DNA from 3 places in the Paenibacillus sp. S29 genome. Region 2 is predicted to be linked to each of the others. Evidence: predicted binding sites of a transcription regulator. Region 2 holds the regulator's gene; each other region holds the start of a gene.
What was found. Region 2 encodes Rex, which represses fermentation and respiration genes when NADH is low (regulators of the CRP and FNR family bind a similar motif). Its sites were predicted from a motif close to TTGTGAAATATTTCACAA; they were not measured.
Positions count from the first base shown of each region.

Region 1: a site for Rex is predicted at 2,719-2,736, ahead of pflB (formate C-acetyltransferase). Genes of this name have one in related genera too.
Region 3: a site for Rex is predicted at 1,403-1,420, ahead of nirB (nitrite reductase large subunit NirB). Genes of this name have one in related genera too.

Region 1 is NZ_JBMOUI010000002.1:209,371-215,307, reverse strand. Features, by position in the region: gene pflA (pyruvate formate-lyase-activating protein) at 1-372, opposite strand, end outside; gene pflB (formate C-acetyltransferase) at 424-2,685, opposite strand; gene adhE (bifunctional acetaldehyde-CoA/alcohol dehydrogenase) at 3,014-5,626, opposite strand; gene ACL9RM_RS03925 (Crp/Fnr family transcriptional regulator) at 5,885-5,937, shown strand, end outside.
Region 2 is NZ_JBMOUI010000002.1:368,580-374,516, forward strand. Features, by position in the region: gene dinG (ATP-dependent DNA helicase DinG) at 1-1,496, shown strand, start outside; gene ACL9RM_RS04760 (redox-sensing transcriptional repressor Rex) at 1,541-2,194, shown strand; gene ACL9RM_RS04765 (amidohydrolase) at 2,181-3,482, shown strand; gene ACL9RM_RS04770 (DUF5590 domain-containing protein) at 3,520-4,044, shown strand; gene ACL9RM_RS04775 (hypothetical protein) at 4,584-5,117, shown strand; gene ACL9RM_RS04780 (AAA family ATPase) at 5,110-5,937, shown strand, end outside.
Region 3 is NZ_JBMOUI010000004.1:283,068-289,004, forward strand. Features, by position in the region: gene ACL9RM_RS09050 (spore germination protein) at 1-1,182, opposite strand, end outside; gene nirB (nitrite reductase large subunit NirB) at 1,527-3,956, shown strand; gene nirD (nitrite reductase small subunit NirD) at 3,996-4,325, shown strand; gene ACL9RM_RS09065 (exosporium glycoprotein BclB-related protein) at 4,398-5,783, opposite strand.

The DNA of each region.
Region 1 (5,937 bases), 160 kb from region 2:
CAAGTCTGTTACGTCCAGCAGTTCATGGATACGGCCCGCGTCATTAAATCCGTTACTGTCCAGTGTCGTGTGCAAATTCCACCGACGTTTCACTTCTTTGAACAGCTCTGCGACAAAATGAGCTTGCAGCGTCGGTTCTCCACCGGATACGGTCAATCCGCCTCCTGAAGAACGGTAATAGGCTAAATACGGCTCAATCTCAGCCAATACCTCCTCCAACGTCATCGGATTACCTTCATTCAAGGCCCAAGTGTCCGGGTTATGGCAATATTGACATTTCAACAAGCATCCTTGCATAAAGAGCACGAAGCGGATGCCGGGACCATCGACGGTCCCGAAGGTTTCCAATGAGTGTATGTGACCTTTCAACATGTTGCATCATCCTTCCCGCATCCGCTATGCGTGCGTCATTGTAATACTTATTTACATTGTACCGTGGAAAGTACGGTTAATAACGTCCAATTGTTGTTCACGAGTCAGCTTGATAAAGTTAACGGCATAACCGGAAACACGAATCGTAAGCTGTGGATAGTTTTCTGGGTGCTCCATTGCATCCAACAGTTGTTCGCGAGCAAACACATTGACATTCAGATGATGTGCGTGGCTTCCAAAGTAGCCATCCATCATCGAAACAAGGTTTGTTTTGCGTGTTTCTTCTTCTTTACCCAGTGCTTTAGGCACGATGGAGAAGGTGTTCGAGATACCATCCAGACTGTGTTCATAAGGCAATTTGGCTACGGAACTCAGAGATGCCAAAGCACCTTTTTTATCACGGCCGTGCATTGGGTTTGCCCCTGGTGCAAACGGTTCGCCTGCTTTACGTCCATCTGGTGTTGTACCTGTTTTCTTACCGTACACCACGTTGGAAGTAATAGTCAGTACAGATTGAGTAGGAACCGCATTACGATAAGCTTTATGCTTGCGAATCATGCTCATGAAGCTTTCTACCAGTTCCACAGCGATGTTATCTACACGGTCATCGTTGTTACCATAGCAAGGATATTCGCCTTCGATTTCAAAGTCAACGGCAATCCCTTTTTCGTTACGGATTGGTTTAACTTTTGCAAATTTAATGGCACTCAAGGAGTCGGTAGCAACTGACAGACCCGCAATACCACAAGCCATGGTACGGAGAATATCACGATCATGCAACGCCATTTCAATGCGTTCGTAGCTATATTTATCATGCATGTAGTGAATAACATTCAAAGTGTTCATGTACAGTTTTGCCAACCATTCCATCATAGGTTTGAAGCGGCTCAACACTTCTTCATAATCCAGAACTTCACCTGTAATGGCTGGGAATTCAGGCCCTACTTGAACGCCAGATTTTTCATCTTTACCACCGTTAATTGCATACAGCAGAGCTTTAGCCAAGTTGGCACGAGCACCAAAGAATTGCATTTGCTTACCGATTTTCATTGCCGATACACAACAAGCAATACCATAATCGTCTCCATAAATTGGACGCATCAGATCGTCATTTTCGTACTGAATGGAGCTAGTTTCAATAGAAACTTTCGCACAATACTTTTTGAAGCCTTCAGGCAATTTTTCCGACCACAGTACAGTCAGGTTCGGCTCCGGTGCAGGTCCCAGATTGTAGAGGGTGTGCAGGAAACGGAAGCTGTTTTTAGTTACCCGAGTTTCTCCAGTTACGGACATACCACCAATGGACTCAGTAACCCAAGTTGGATCTCCACTGAACAGTTCATTATAGTCAGGTGTGCGCAAGAACTTAACAATACGCAATTTCATAACAAAATGATCGACCAGTTCTTGAGCTTGTTCTTCTGTCATTGTACCCTCTTCCATATCACGTTGAGAGTAAATATCAAGGAAGGAAGATACACGTCCTAAGGACATTGCTGCACCATTTTGTTCTTTGATTGCTGCAAGATATCCAAAATATACCCATTGGAAAGCTTCTTTCGCATTGTTAGCAGGTTTGGAAATATCAAAACCGTGCTCAGCAGCCATTTGTTTCAGTTCATTCAAAGCACGAATTTGTTCGGAAATTTCCTCACGAAGACGAATTACGTCTTCTTCCATGGAATCAACTTCAAGGCTTTTCAGTTGCAGCTTTTTATCTTGGATCAAGAAGGCTACACCATACAAAGCTACACGACGATAGTCACCGATAATACGACCACGACCGTATGCATCTGGCAGACCAGTAATGATACCAGCTTTACGGGCTGCTCTCATTTCATCTGTATAAGCGTCAAATACACCTTGGTTGTGAGTTTTACGAATATGAGTGAAGATATCAATAATACTTTCTGGTACTTCAAAACCATAGGCTTTACAAGCGTCGATCATCATCCGAATTCCACCAAACGGCTGCAAAGAGCGTTTGAATGGAGCATCTGTTTGTACACCGACAATTTGCTCTTTATCCCGGTCTAGATAACCCGGTTTATGTGAAATAATAGTGGATGGCGTATTCACGTCTACATCAAGCACGCCGCCGTTTGCCAACTCTTTTTTAGTAAGATCGGATACAATATCCCACAATGCAGTTGTGTTGGCGGTAGGACCAACCAAAAATTCTTCATTGCCAACATAAGGTAAGATATTAGTTTCAATAAAATCGTTGACGTTGACTTCTTTAGTCCATTTGCCTTTTTTAAAACCTCTCCAGCCAGATTGTTGCTCTTGTAATTCTCTCTCAATCACCGACATGTAAATCCCTCCAAATTGTTTGGTCTTCCGGACTTGTGATTTTTTTCACGATAAAGCTATTTCTTGAGCCCGGCCTTTTCACCGATGCCTTACGCTCAGTGTCGGGACCTTTCTTACACCCTTATTGTAGAATAATGATAGAGTGTAGTATGTGACAAAAATCACAATATGAGTGATTTTTATCACTTTATTTTCCCTAGCTTCACGCCTATATCCTTAGCCTTGCCGTTCACCTCCCTTCCCAAACCAACAGGCCCTCTATATAGAGAGCCTGCATCGGTATTGAACGAGAAAATGCTTTTTCACAAGCCTCTTCGTACCTATTATATTATTGGTCAAAACGTCCGTAGAAGGCATTGCGATAGACATCAGCCAACTCAGTAACCAGTGGCAACTTCGGATTCGCAGTTGTACATTGATCTTCAAATGCGCGGTCAGCCAGATAGTCTACACGTGATTCGAAATCCTTCGCATCGAAACCGATTTGTTGGAACGATTCCTCGATACCAAGTGTTTTGTTAATTTTACGGATCGCTTCGATCAAGCTGTTAACCCCTTCTTCGGTGGTGCGTGCAGGCAGTCCCAGTATGCGCGCGATTTCTGCATAACGCTCATCCGCAACAAAGTGCGAATATTTAGGGAACGAAGCAAATTTTGTCGGTTTTTTCGCATTATAGCGAATGACGTGCGGCAATAAAATGGCATTCGTGCGGCCATGCGCTGTATGGTATTGTCCACCCCATTTATGTGCAAGACTGTGGTTAATGCCCAAGAATGCATTAGCAAATGCCATACCAGCAAGTGTAGAAGCATTATGCATTTTTTCACGAGCCAGCTTATCACCAGTCAGAGCCGATTGTTCTAGGTATTGGAATACCAATTGAATGGCTTTAATTGCCAGACCATCTGTGTAGTCATTAGCCATTACGGACACGTAAGCCTCGATAGCATGTGTCAGAACATCCATACCTGTGTCCGCTACAGCTGTTTTAGGTAGCGAATATACAAACACTGGGTCAATAATTGCCACATCAGGAGTCAACTCATAGTCAGCCAGTGGGTACTTCGTGTCGCCCAGGTTTTTGTCCGTAATTACTGCGAACGATGTAACTTCGGAACCTGTACCCGAGGTTGTAGGGATAGCTACAAATTGTGCTTTTTGACCCAAACGTGGGTACTTGTAAATCCGTTTACGGATATCCATGAATTTTTGTTTTAAGTTATTGAAATCAGTATCTGGATATTCATAGAACATCCACATGCCTTTAGCCGCATCCATTGGCGAACCGCCGCCCAGTGCGATGATGCAATCCGGTTGGAAACGTCTCATCATTTCAGTACCACGTTCTACCGTAACTGTCGATGGATCTGGCTCTACTTCAGAGAACACTTCGATAGCTACTGGTGTTTGGCGTTGATGCAGATAATGAATAACACGATCTACATATCCCAGTTGTACCATCATAGGGTCCGTGATAATGGCTACGCGTGTGATATCAGGCATTTTAGCAAGATACTGTGTCGAGTTTTTCTCAAAATAGATTTTGGAAGGTACTTTGAACCATTGCATATTCACCGTCCGTTTCGCCACCCTTTTCACATTAATCAGATTGACTGCCGATACGTTCGACGAAGTCGAGTTACGACCGTACGAACCGCAACCGAGTGTCAACGAAGGAAGGTTGGTGTTGTAAATGTCACCAATCGCACCATGTGTGGAAGGTGCATTTACAATGATACGTCCTGTTTGCAGACGGTTTGCGAAGCGAGCGATAACGTCCTCATTGTTCGAATGAATAGCGGACGAGTGACCCATGCCGCCGAATTCCACGACTTCAGCAGCGCGTTGAATACCTTGTTCTGCATTTTTTACTTTATAGCAAGCCAATACAGGACTCAATTTTTCCGCAGACAATGGGAATTTTGTTCCTACCCCTTCAATCTCAGCGACCAAAATTTTAGTTCCTGCTGGTACTGTGATACCACTCATTTCAGCAATTTTCACAGCAGACTGCCCCACGATTGCTGGGTTCACTGCACATTTCTCGACATTCATAGCTCCTTGAGTGAGCTTAGCTGCTTCTTCTTTATTTACAAAATAGCAGCCGTTAGCGATCATCAATTTTTTCACTTGTTCGAAGATTGGCTCTTCAATAATAACCGCTTGCTCGGAAGCACAAATCATACCGTTGTCGAAAGATTTAGAGAGGATGAGATCGTTCACAGCCTGCTTGATGTCTGCTGTTTTTTCAATAAAGCAAGGCACGTTACCTGGGCCTACACCCAGAGCAGGTTTACCGCAGCTATATGCCGCCTTAACCATGCCTGATCCACCAGTTGCCAGAATCAGCGCCACATCAGGGTGGTTCATCAGTACATTGGTCTTATCCATCGAAGGTGCTTCAATCCATTGAATACAATCAGCTGGAGCACCATGTTTAACAGCTGCTTCGAGCAAGACGCGGGCTGCTTCCGCACTACACGATTGAGCAGATGGATGGAAACCGAAAATGATTGGGTTACGTGTTTTAATGGCAATCAGCGCTTTGAACATCGTAGTCGAAGTCGGGTTTGTCACTGGAGTGATCCCCATGATAATGCCGACTGGCTCTGCTATCTTTTGAAAACTGTCAAAATCATTGTCCTCAATGACACCGACGGTTTTTTCATTTTTGATACTATGATAGACATATTCTGTTGCAAACATGTTTTTGGTGATTTTGTCCTCGTACACACCGCGTCCTGTTTCTTCAACAGCCATCTTCGCCAGGTACATGTGTTTATCCATCCCTGCGAGTGCCATAGCTTGTACGATTTCGTCAATCTGTTCCTGATTCATACTCATGAAAGCTTGCTGTGCCCGGTTCCCCCGGTCAATCAGCGTTTGAATATACTGCTCTGCGCTTTGCTCTTTTTGGATAACCTCGTTTTTAACAGCCATTTCCCTCATCCTCCTGTTATCTCGTGTACTATCTCTTGTTCACGCACTGATCGTAACACAGCTTTTCAAGATATATTGTGATTTTTTTCACAATCTATTTAAAATTTTATTTTATGAAGTGAATTAAATCACAAAGTTTGGAATTCTGCCACTTTTACCCCCTCTTCTTGCCCCAAAAACGCATTGCGCAGGTATATAATGAATTTGAATTGATCAAGTTGCAGATAAAAAACATAGGATACAAAGGGGAAATGGACGATGAGAAACCCTACAAATGTAATGGAAGCCCGCGGCAACACCTGTTGCTTCTC
Region 2 (5,937 bases):
AGTTGTTGCCGAGCTATGAACATCTGGTGATTGATGAAGCCCATCACCTGGAGGAAGTAGCTGGTAAGCACCTAGGTATGCATATGAAATATTTCACACTCGTGCATACACTGACGCGACTGTTCAAAGACAGCAAGAATGGACAACTGCCTTCACTTCGTCAACAGTTGGCGAAATCGGGGCACGAGAAGTCGACGGATTGGGCCTCAACCATCGATCAGATGTATCCGCTCGTGTTAGAGGTTAAGGAAACTTGGGACCTGCTAAGCGACAAGCTGTTTGGCATGTTGCCAGAACGAAGCGATGCGACACCGGGTGAAACAGGACAGTTTTCTTCCCGTCTCAAACCTTCAGCCAAGCCTGCAAAGTGGGATCAGGCGGGGGCTTTGGAAAATCAGCTATATGTAACGATGAGTGAAATTTTGCGCAAGGGCGACAAGCTGATGCTGGACGTCAAGGAAGAACATGACGATTATGCGGCGGATAGCCTTATTACAGATATCACGGGTCTGCTCAAGGATCTGGCGGGGATTCGAGAAAATTTGCGCTTTTTTATGCGACTCGATGATGAAACAACCGTATACTGGCTCGAAGCGAGTGGGCAATTCCGCAGTAAATCATTACAATTTTATGCGGTGCCCGTCGATGTGAGCCGCCAGTTGAAAGAAATGTTTTTTGACAAAAAAAGAAGCATTATTCTGACGTCTGCTACCTTATCGGTAGATAAGTCGTTTCAGTACATGATCGATCAGCTCGGCTTGCAGGAAGCCGCAGATCAAGAGCGGCTGATGACTTCGCAGCTCCCGTCACCCTTTAATTACAGGGATCAGGTGTTGCTGGTCATTCCACGGGATTTCCCAAGCGTGAAGGGCAGTGTAGGAGATGCACACTTTGTAGATATGCTCGTTAGCTCTCTAGGAGCGACTGCTCAGGCGACGCGGGGGAGAATGCTCGTTCTGTTTACTTCCTATCGGATGCTCCGGCAAGTGTATGAGCCGCTTAAAGAGGCCTTAGCATCCAGCGAAATTACTGTGCTGGGACAAGGTGTGGACAGTGGGAGTCGCAGCAAGTTAACCCGCCGTTTTCAGGAAGCCAAAGCTTCTGTATTGCTGGGAACCAGCAGCTTCTGGGAAGGCGTCGATATTCCGGGGAAGGCTCTGACTTGTCTGGCCATTGTTCGCTTGCCATTTCAACCGCCGAATCACCCGTTGCTGGAGGCAAAAAGCGAGCTGCTCCAGCAGCAGAAGAAGAATCCATTTATGAAGCTGTCTGTACCACAAGCGGTCATTCGCTTCAAACAGGGATTTGGTCGGTTGGTTCGTACAGCGAGCGACCACGGGGTCGTTATCGTTTACGATACGCGTGTGATCGAATCCTATTACGGAAAGCACTTTTTGTACTCGTTACCGGGACCAAAAATGGAGCATATGCCATCGGAGCAAATGGTGCCCCGCATCGCCGAATGGCTCCAATCCGCCCCGGAGACCGAGGCATAACGGACGGACACTAAGTATGTTCGTTACAATTAGGGGGAGCAAGTATGAAATCAGATAAAATTTCAGAGGCTGTCGTACGGAGGTTACCCGTATATTTACGTTATCTGAATGCACTTCACAAACGGGAGGTGGCTACGGTCTCTTCTCAAGAGTTGGGACAGAGGCTAGATTTGAACCCGGCCCAAATCCGTAAAGATCTCGCCTATTTTGGAGATTTTGGTCGGAAGGGTATCGGTTATGATGTTTCTTATCTAATTGAGAAAATACGCCATATCCTGAAAATCGATCAGCAAATTAATGTAGTATTGGTCGGAGCAGGTAATCTGGGGCAAGCCCTTTCGAATTATAACGCTTATTTAAAAGACAATATGAAGATTGTAGCGGTATTTGATGCGTTTCCGGATAAGGTAGGGACCAAGATCAATACATTGGTCGTGCAACCGATGGATGAACTGGAAGCGACTGTGAGAGAAAAAAACATTCGAATCGGGATTATTACCGTACCTGATTTTGAAGCACAGCACGTGGCTGACAGGCTTATTGAGAGCGGAATTGGAGCGATCCTGAACTTTGCACCGACTACTCTCAAGGCACCGGCCAACATTCGGATTCATGCCACAGACTTTACAACTGATTTGCTTAGCCTCGCTTATTATTTGGAGGACGGAAAGGAAGAAACACAATATGACAGTGAATAAATGGATGATTAAAAACGGCTCTTTTGCCGTAAATGGACCAGAAGCTGGGGTAATCCATGGTTTTATGATTGTGGAAGATAGCCGCATTACTTACATTGGCGAGACTTTGCCTTCGGGTGAGGAAGAGACGGAAGCGATCGATGGTAAGGGGCTTTTATTTTTACCTGGTCTGATTAATACTCATGGTCATGCGGCGATGTCTCTGCTGCGTGGGCATGGAGATGACTTGGCACTTCAAGTATGGCTTCAGGAAAAAATGTGGCCTATGGAAGCCAAGTTTACATCTACGGACGTGTACTGGGGTACGTCGTTGTCTGTGCTGGAAATGCTGAAAGGTGGAACAACGACCTTCCTGGACATGTACGATCATATGGATGAGGTGGCTCGTGTGGCTGAAGAGTCAGGTATTCGTGCAAGTCTGATGCGTGGAGCAATTGGACTATGTTCGGAGGAAGAACAGCGAATCAAGCTGGCTGAGGCCGTAACTTTTGCGCGTAACTGGCATGGTAAAGCAGACGGGCGTATTACAACGATGATGTCACCGCATGCGCCATACACCTGTCCACCTGCGTTTATTGAAAAATTCGTACAAGCTGCGCATGATCTGGATTTGCCGCTGCATACGCACATGTCTGAGACGATCGCCGAAGTGGAGCAAAACGTACGTGACTACGGTTTGCGTCCAGTTGCACACTTGGATAAGTTTGGCTTTTTCTCCCGTCCTTCGCTTGTTGCCCATGGCGTTCATTTGAATGACGAAGAAATAGCTTTACTGGCTGAACGTGGTGTAGCGGTTTCGCACAACCCAGGTAGCAACTTGAAGCTGGCAAGTGGTGTGGCAAGAGTGCCTGAATTGCTGCGTGCAGGGGTTACCGTTTCTCTCGGAACGGATGGTCCTGCCAGTAATAATAACCTGGATATGTTCGAGGAAATGCGTCTGGCAGCACTTATTCACAAGGGTGTATCTGGTGACCCTACGGCAGTTCCTGCGAGTGAAGCGCTGCGTCTGGCAACAGAATACGGTGCAAAGTCAATTGGTTTAAAAGAAGTAGGAGCGTTGGCAGCAGGCAACAAGGCTGACTTTATCGCGCTGGATCTGAATCAGGCACATTTCTTGCCGCGTACAGATCTTATTTCCCATGCGGTATACTCAGCAAGCGCCAAAGACGTGGTTCACGTATGGGTAGACGGTCGTCAGGTTGTGAAAAACGGCGAATGCCTGACTATGGACGAGGAACGCATCAAACATGAGGCACAAGCCGCCTTTGAAGGGCTGCTGTCGCGCTAATTCAGGTGTCACATCCCCTTAGAGAGGAAGCACGGGTTTGAAAAATAAGAAAAAGTGGATAGCGGTCGCCATTTTGGCCGTAATACTGATCCTGGTCAGCATTTTCTGGTATTATTCCTATGTTACTCAAGACCAGGTGGCTGAGAAAAATGCCGCTATCATTAAGGCCAAGCAATCAGGTGGTCTGGTTAGCACGACTCAAACATGGAAGTCTGTGTGGGATCAGGTATATTGGGTGGTTCAAGGGAAAAATGCACAGAATGAAAATATAATGGTGTGGGTTCCTTTTCAAAAAGTGGAAGGACAACCTAACGTACCTGCCGCAGATAATAGCGGTGTTCACACCGAACTGCTGAAGAATGGAGTCGATGAGCAAAAAATGACGGCAATAATTCAGCAGCAGCTTCCAGGTGTAAAAATTGTAAGGCTTCAGCCGAGTGTGTTCAATGGCGAATATGTGTGGCAGTTGTTTTACGATGATGGAAGTCATCATTACTACAGCTTTTATCGTTTCTCAGATGGGGTAGCGACGGGTGTAAAATATACTTTGCCCAATAACTAGCTGGTTGAGGATTAGCAGATGTGGAATGAATGACTAGTAAATAATTGAAAGCTTAAGAAAAAGACGTAAATGCGATGAAATTCGTATTTACGTCTTTTAGTCTTGCTATGCCGTATAATGGGCTGAAAACCAGTGAAGCATCTTTACCTATCCATCTTCTCTCCTAGGGCAAATTCATCTTTATGGCGGACAGTACGGAGTGGAGGATTTGAATCTGGAGAAGCGGAGCGTTCGCCTTGCCGCCGGATTTTCTCCGTAAGAATATAATCGAGAAAAATCGGGTGGCAACAGCGATCGTAAGATCAAATCCTACGCTCAGCGTCTCGCCTCCACCTTAACCAAAGATTTTGCCTCATCACAACTCCTCCACACATTGCCTTCGATATTAGATATACGTTATGATATACTATATTTTATAAGTGATAGACAAAAATGATAGAAAAAAGAATTGCTGATCGCTGTAAGATCATGCAATTTGGTTGTTTGTTGACATTCGTCCCGTTTCTTCTGTGTTTTACATTTTGAGAGGAGGATGTTGTTTGAAATTGCGTGCAGTTCCTATCGTTGTGGCGGCAGTTTTGGCAGCTTTGCTGCTATTTGGGGGATGGTTCATTTACCGTCAGGTTACAATGCAAAGTCCTCTGGAAAAACTGGTTTCTCAATATCCAGGCGTGACAAGCGCTCAAATAGATATTAAACAGGATCAGGTTGTATTGAAACTAGATCTCAAACCACAGGCGGATGTGGCCGGATTAGTCGATGTGGTTAAGCAAAAAGGACAAACCATCATTGGCAGCCGTACCATTAAGCTGGATATTGAAGATCGTTCCAATTCAGCACTGAATCAATGGTGGTCTGAGGCTATGTTTCCTGTAGCCGAAGCGATGGAAAATAAAAAGTATACTCAAATTTCATCTACAGTTGAGCAGATGAAAAAGAAAAAGACGGGTATCAAAGCTGATACCGACATGGATTCGAACAATGTCTATATCCGACTCAGCGAAGGTAAAGCGACCAAGTTTATCGTTTTGCCACGTCAATCTCAGCAAATGGGGGTATGGCCTAATGCCTAGATGGATCAAGGAAACATTAATCGGCATAGTGCCGGTGACTATTATATTTCTCGTTTTTATTGGGGTGAATATTATCCCTCTTCTAGTTGCTGGCGTGATGCTCAGCGGCTTGTTAATGCTCATGCATGCGCGTGGCGGCTTGGCCGTAGGTGCTGGGCAAGAACGTAAACGCAAAAAAAATGGTCCGGACAAGCTGACTTTTGAGGAAATCGGTGGGCAGGAAAGCGCTAAACAGGAGTTGCGTGAGGCCCTGGACTTTTTGAATCGACATGATGAAATTTCCAAGTTTGGTATCCGTCCATTAAAAGGTGTTCTGCTCACAGGTCCTCCGGGAACAGGGAAAACACTGATGGCGAAAGCAGCCGCACACTATACTAATTCTGTATTTGTTGCAGCCTCAGGTAGTGAATTTGTTGAAATGTACGTTGGTGTTGGCGCGGGTCGTGTCCGTGAGTTGTTTAGGGAGGCACGTACTCGTGCAGCCAAGGAAAAGAAGGAAAATGCGATTATTTTTATTGACGAGATCGACGTAATTGGTGGTAAACGTGAGGGTGGACAGCAACGAGAATATGATCAGACTTTGAATCAGTTGCTGACAGAAATGGATGGCATTTATTCGGCAGATACACCGCGGATTTTGATCATTGCAGCAACAAACCGTAAAGAAATGTTGGACAGCGCCTTAACGCGTCCAGGACGTTTTGACCGTCATATTCAAGTGGATTTGCCTGACAAGAAGGGCCGTCTTCATATTCTTAAAATTCATGCCAAAAACAAACCGATTCAGGAAGATGCGAATCTGGACAAAATTGCTGAGGAA
Region 3 (5,937 bases), on a different contig from region 2:
GACCAGCTTGGTCGGAATCAAACCGGGATGAAACGATATAAAAGAGATGTACAAAGCAGGCCCCATAAGCGCTATAAAAGCCCCGCTAAATCGCAACAGCCGTAAAAGTGTTCCTGGAATCCAGCGCTCATAATAGTCTTCAGGTGATTGAAGCAGCATACTGAAGGTCACCGGAACAATAAGTGCAAAGGGAGTCCCATCCAGTAAAATGGCTATTCTTCCTTCCAACAAAGCATTAATGACACGGTCGGGGCGCTCTGTATTGTGAGCCTGCTGGAACGGACTTAAATAATTGTCTTCAATAAGTTGTTCCACATAACCGGATTCAGCCAAAAAATCCATGTCTATCTTTGAAATTCTGCGCGTTACTTCTTCGAGGAGATCTGGATTCACAATATCCTTTATATACGCGACAACCAGATCTTTTTTGATTCGGCTTCCCACTTGAAATTTCTTCATTTCCAGACTTTTGTTTAAGCCTTGGCGTCGAAGCATCGAAGTATTTTCACTTAATACCTCCGTAAAACCAATGCGGGGACCCCGAAGTAATGCTTCAGAGGTTGGTTCATTGACGGAGCGAATGGCGCCATTGGGCGAGCCCACCAGCAGTGCTCCCTTCATTCCTTCAATTAATAAGGCAGTATGGCCTAAAAGTATAGACTCCTGCAGGTCCTCCATATCAGCAACTTCACTAATTTGAGTAAGTGGCATCAAGTTTTCTTTTATAAAGGAGTTACTTATACTTTCCTGCTGTTCCTGTGGGCGCTGTGGGTCCTGCTGGCCCTCGAACATCAAGACCTCCAATACCTGCTTGCTCATAAGCTTTTCATCCTGCATACCTTCTATGAAGATTAACACGGACCGAGCATGATATTTCTTTACTACAAACTCACGAAAATGCACATCACTATTTTCGCCTATAGCCTCTCGGATCGACTTTAAGTCGGAATCATAATTCCCTGTAATTTTGGAGCTTGGTTCATGCTGTTGATCAGCATCGCCTTCGTTATGTTCATCGGAAAGCGGACGATCAGAAGAATGTTTGGATTTTGCCCCCTTACTGCCGACAAACGAATAAATCGATGTGTTTATATAATAAATTCCTAAAGGAATAACCAACGCGAGGCCTGCTTGAAAGAGTGTACTCCAGCTTGGAATATAAGAAATAATTTTAGACCACATGATGATCACCTCCATACGATTCAATTCATGTTTCCTTAAGATACAAGTTGTTCCTAAAGTATTCCTTATAAAGGTTGTAATTACACATGAAATGGAAAGATTCGTTCGATGAATTGGGCAAGTGATGTATTTTAATATTATGAAATTTGATTTCAGCTTCTTACCTTTATCCCTTGAAATAGAATAGGGAAATCCCTAAATATTCTTAATTTGAACTATATTGTGACTGTAATCACATATAGCTCTGTCTGCTGTATTAGAATAGAAGCATAAGCAATATTCATAGGAACGTAGGAGATGTCGTCGGATAGGGAGTATCGTCGAATGAATGGAGGAACCGGTATATGATAAACAGTAAACAGAAACTTGTGGTTATAGGGAACGGGATGGCTGGTATCAATACGGTCGAACAAATTTTAAAATTAACAGATAAGTATGAAATTACGGTCCTGGGAAATGAGCCGCATCCGAACTATAACAGGATCATGCTCTCTTATGTGTTGGAAGGCAGTAAAACGATTGATGATATCATACTGAACGATTTGCAATGGTATGCGGATCAAGGGATTACTTTGTATACAGGAAAAATGGTGAAAAGCATCGACGGTGAGAACAAGAAGATTCACACCGAAGACGGACTGGAAATTGATTACGATGTAGCTTTGGTAGCTACTGGCTCACAATCATTTATTCTGCCTATTCCGGGTAAAGAATTACCGGGTGTCATCGGTTTCCGAGATATCGCCGATTGCTCGGCAATGCTTGAGGCAGCGAAGACCTTTAAAAAGGCAGCTGTAATTGGTGGAGGTCTGTTAGGGCTGGAAGCAGCTAAAGGCTTGGTCAACCTGGGAATGGATGTTACGGTCGTTCATTTAATGGAGGATTTGATGGAACGCCAGCTGGACCGGGAAGCCTCTGCGATGCTGAAAGCAGAACTAGAACGCCAGGGAATCAAGTTTGCTATGCAAATGCAAACTTCGGAAGTGTATGGTCAAGATCGGGTACAAGGACTGCGGTTTTCAGACGGAAGCGAGCTGGAAGCGGATTTGGTCGTTATGGCCGTCGGGATCAAGCCTAATATTCAGGTGGCTGTGCAAAGTGGTATGGAAACGAACCGTGGTATCGTAGTCGATGATTTGATGAGAACCTCCGTACCGGATGTATACGCCGTAGGGGAATGTGTTGAACATCGCGGAATCTGTTATGGTCTGGTAGCTCCGCTGTTTGAGCAGGGAAGTATCATTGCCAAACATTTGGCAGGCGCGGAAACTGAAGGTTATATGGGATCGGTGGTTTCCACCAAGCTCAAAATTTCAGGGGTGGATGTTTTCTCAGCTGGCGAATTCATAACCCAGCCTGAACATACGGTGATTGTTGCAAAGGATGAGTGGAAGCGCACATACAAAAAAGTGCTGCTTCGTGAAAATAAGATTGTTGGAACTGTACTGTTTGGTGATGTGAGCGAATCTGCTAGTCTTCAAAAATATGTGCGTCAGCAAACGCAGATGACAGATGAGATATATGGACAGATCATGGGTACTGGATGTGGCAATCACGGGGCGAAAACATTATCCGCTGAAACGATGGCGGATGATGAAATAGTCTGCGGCTGTAACGGTGTGACTAAAAAGGCGATTGTGGATGCAATTAATGATAATGGACTGACAACAGTCGATGAAATTAAGGCATGCACCGGAGCTACGCGTTCCTGTGGAGGGTGCAAGCCGGTCGTTGAGCAAATTCTGCAGTATGTTCTTGGAGACAGCTTCAAGACGTCAGCCAAGCAAGGAATATGTGGTTGCACATCATTGAGTCGGGACGAGATTGTGGAAGCGATCAAAACCAAAGGGCTGACAACAACGCGTGAAGTTATGAATGTACTGGGTTGGCATAATGATGAAGGATGCTCCAAATGCCGCCCGGCGCTGAATTACTATTTGGGAATGATTAACCCGGATACCTATGAAAATGAGGGAGATTCCCGTTTTGTAAATGAGCGATTGCACGCAAACATTCAAAAGGATGGAACGTTTACAGTTGTTCCTAGAATGTACGGCGGTGTAACGACTCCAGAAGATTTGAAGAAGATAGCAGATGTTTCTCTTAAATACAACGTTAAGGTCGTTAAAGTAACAGGAGGACAGCGGCTGGATTTGATCGGTGTCCATAAAGAGGATCTGCCTAAAGTATGGGAAGAACTCGATATGCCGTCGGGATATGCCTACGCGAAGTCACTTCGTACGGTTAAAACCTGTGTTGGATCGCAATTTTGCCGGTTTGGCACACAGGACTCGATGGGAATGGGAGAAGTGTTGGAACGAAAATTCGAACGACTGGATTTCCCAGCAAAATTCAAATTAGCAGTTAATGGATGTCCACGCAACTGTGCGGAATCATGTACCAAAGATATCGGAATCGTAGGTAATGATGGGGGCTGGGAGATCTTTATCGGTGGTAATGGCGGTATTAAAGCACGGTTAGCTGATTCACTCTGTAAAGTGAAAACCGATGCCGAGTTGATTGATATTGTAGGTAGCGTAATGCAACTCTACCGGGAAACAGGACAATACCTGGAGCGCACGTCGGAGTGGGTGGAACGGATCGGTCTGGAAGAGATTCAGAAGGCTGTCGTTCAGGATACAGATCATCGACAAGCTTTAGTAGAACGCATCGAATTTGCACTACAACAGGTGGAAGACCCGTGGAAAAAGATCATCAATGATGAGGATACTCGCAAAAATCTATTTGAGGTTGTCACTCCGTCTATTGTGTAATTGTATCTAAAATGCCTGAGGAAGGGAGCGATCAAGCAAATGATCAAAAATGCCGAATGGCTTGTCATCGGTCACAGTAAGGATTTTCCGATCAGAATAGGGCGTACCATCCATATCAAAGGTGCTGAAATTGCTGTTTTCCGCACTTCGGAGAATGAGCTTTATGCCGTTGAAAATATCAATCCTCATCCCAAAAGAGGTCCTCTTACAGAGGCGATAGTATCTGGTCATTATATCTATGACCCTTTATATGACTGGAAAATTGATCTGAAGACAGGCATCGTTCAAGAGCCTGATCACGGACAAGTTAAAACATTCGCCGTTTGTGAAGAGGGAGAAGAAGTTAAAGTATCACTCGAAACAGTTTAGTTCGTCTGATGGAATACAAATAAAAAAGGGCTTGACAGGAACAATCCTGTTGGGCCCTTTTTTCGTCTTGGATCAGGTAATGGTAACGCCTGCGCTTGCATAACCTACGATAGTGTTTACGAGGGAAAGTCCCGTAGCTGTTGCAGAGAAGACAAGGAGCAGACGAGTCTGTGCGGTTACCGGTATAGCCAACCCGGTAGTAATACCGCTAGAGATCGTTCCCAGAGCAATAATGCCAGCCAGTGAAGGGGCCAATGTAACGATAGCTCCGGGAACTGCTGTGAAGGTATTATTGGGTGTTGGGGAACTAAACAACTGGGCAGTAATCGTCGCAGTTGAACCCACGAGAGTTAACGCAGCTGTTGTACTGAAGTAACCAGCAATAGATGTAATTACGCCATCCCGTGGTACGGAAAAAGCAAAGTTGATCAGAGGTCCTACAAGTGTACCTGTCAGGTCAATGGCCCCGCCTACAAGGCTAATCCCTGTTGCTGAGCTTCCAAAGCCGATCAAACTGGTGGTTCCTACCACCCCGCCAAGAACGGTTGTCAGGATAGCAGGTCCGCCCGAAGCAAACGGAATGATGGCTCCCGAACCGGTCGCTCCAGTAACACCAGCCGTGCCCGTGGCTCCGGTAGCACCAGCCGCACCCGGCAGCCCATCAGCTCCGGTCGGCCCTGTGACCCCAGCTGGCCCGATCAATCCATCCGCGCCCGTAGCGCCCGTGGCGCCTGTCACACCCCCGGCAGGACCCGCAGCACCCGTAGCGCCGACAGGTCCGGCCGGGCCTTCCGGTCCAGCGGCCCCGATAGGCCCGGCGGCGCCAATAGGTCCAGCTGCTCCAACAGGTCCGGCAGGGCCGACTGGTCCAGCCGCTCCGATAGGTCCAGCTGCGCCGATAGGTCCGGGAGGTCCGGGAGGACCTTGTGGGCCAGGTCCACCTACTGGTCCAGGCGCACCGCCGGGTCCCGCAGGTCCAGGAGGTCCTTGTGCACCGGGCTCCCCTGACAAGTATGTTTCACCTAATACGTTGCTAACCGTCGTTCCAGCGATTCTGATCGCGCTGATTAAGCTGTCTTTAAGAGCAGGATCGAGGGATTCTTGTAAAACGATGGACAATAGGGCATCCAGCAATTGTTGCAGTGCAGTACCTACACCGATCGGGGAGAAAGGTGTAGCTTCTAACGCAACAATAGCAAGCTCCAGCGCTGCCAGTAAGTCTGCCTTAACCCCGCCTCTAAGTCTTAAGCTTTTCGCCAGAGACAACAAACGTCTTAAAACCTGTTGCAAGGAAGATACATTAGCCGCAGAGGGGTTTGCGAATACGATGGGGATGATCGCGGTCAATTCATTAATCAGTCTGAGAAGATCTTCGATACTTCTATTTACTCTTGTTGGTTTACAGTCTTCGTCTTTTTTTGAAGCACCACTGAACCTGAACGGTTTTTTATGTTTCATGCTCAAATATCTCCTCCTCATCATTCTTACTACTGTAGAGGTGACAGGTGGTTTATCGCCCCGCTTCGCAGATATTCATAATATATTTACTGAAGCGAAAAGGGTGAATAAACAAGCAAAAATGATTATTAAAGGCTTGTACATAAAATATACA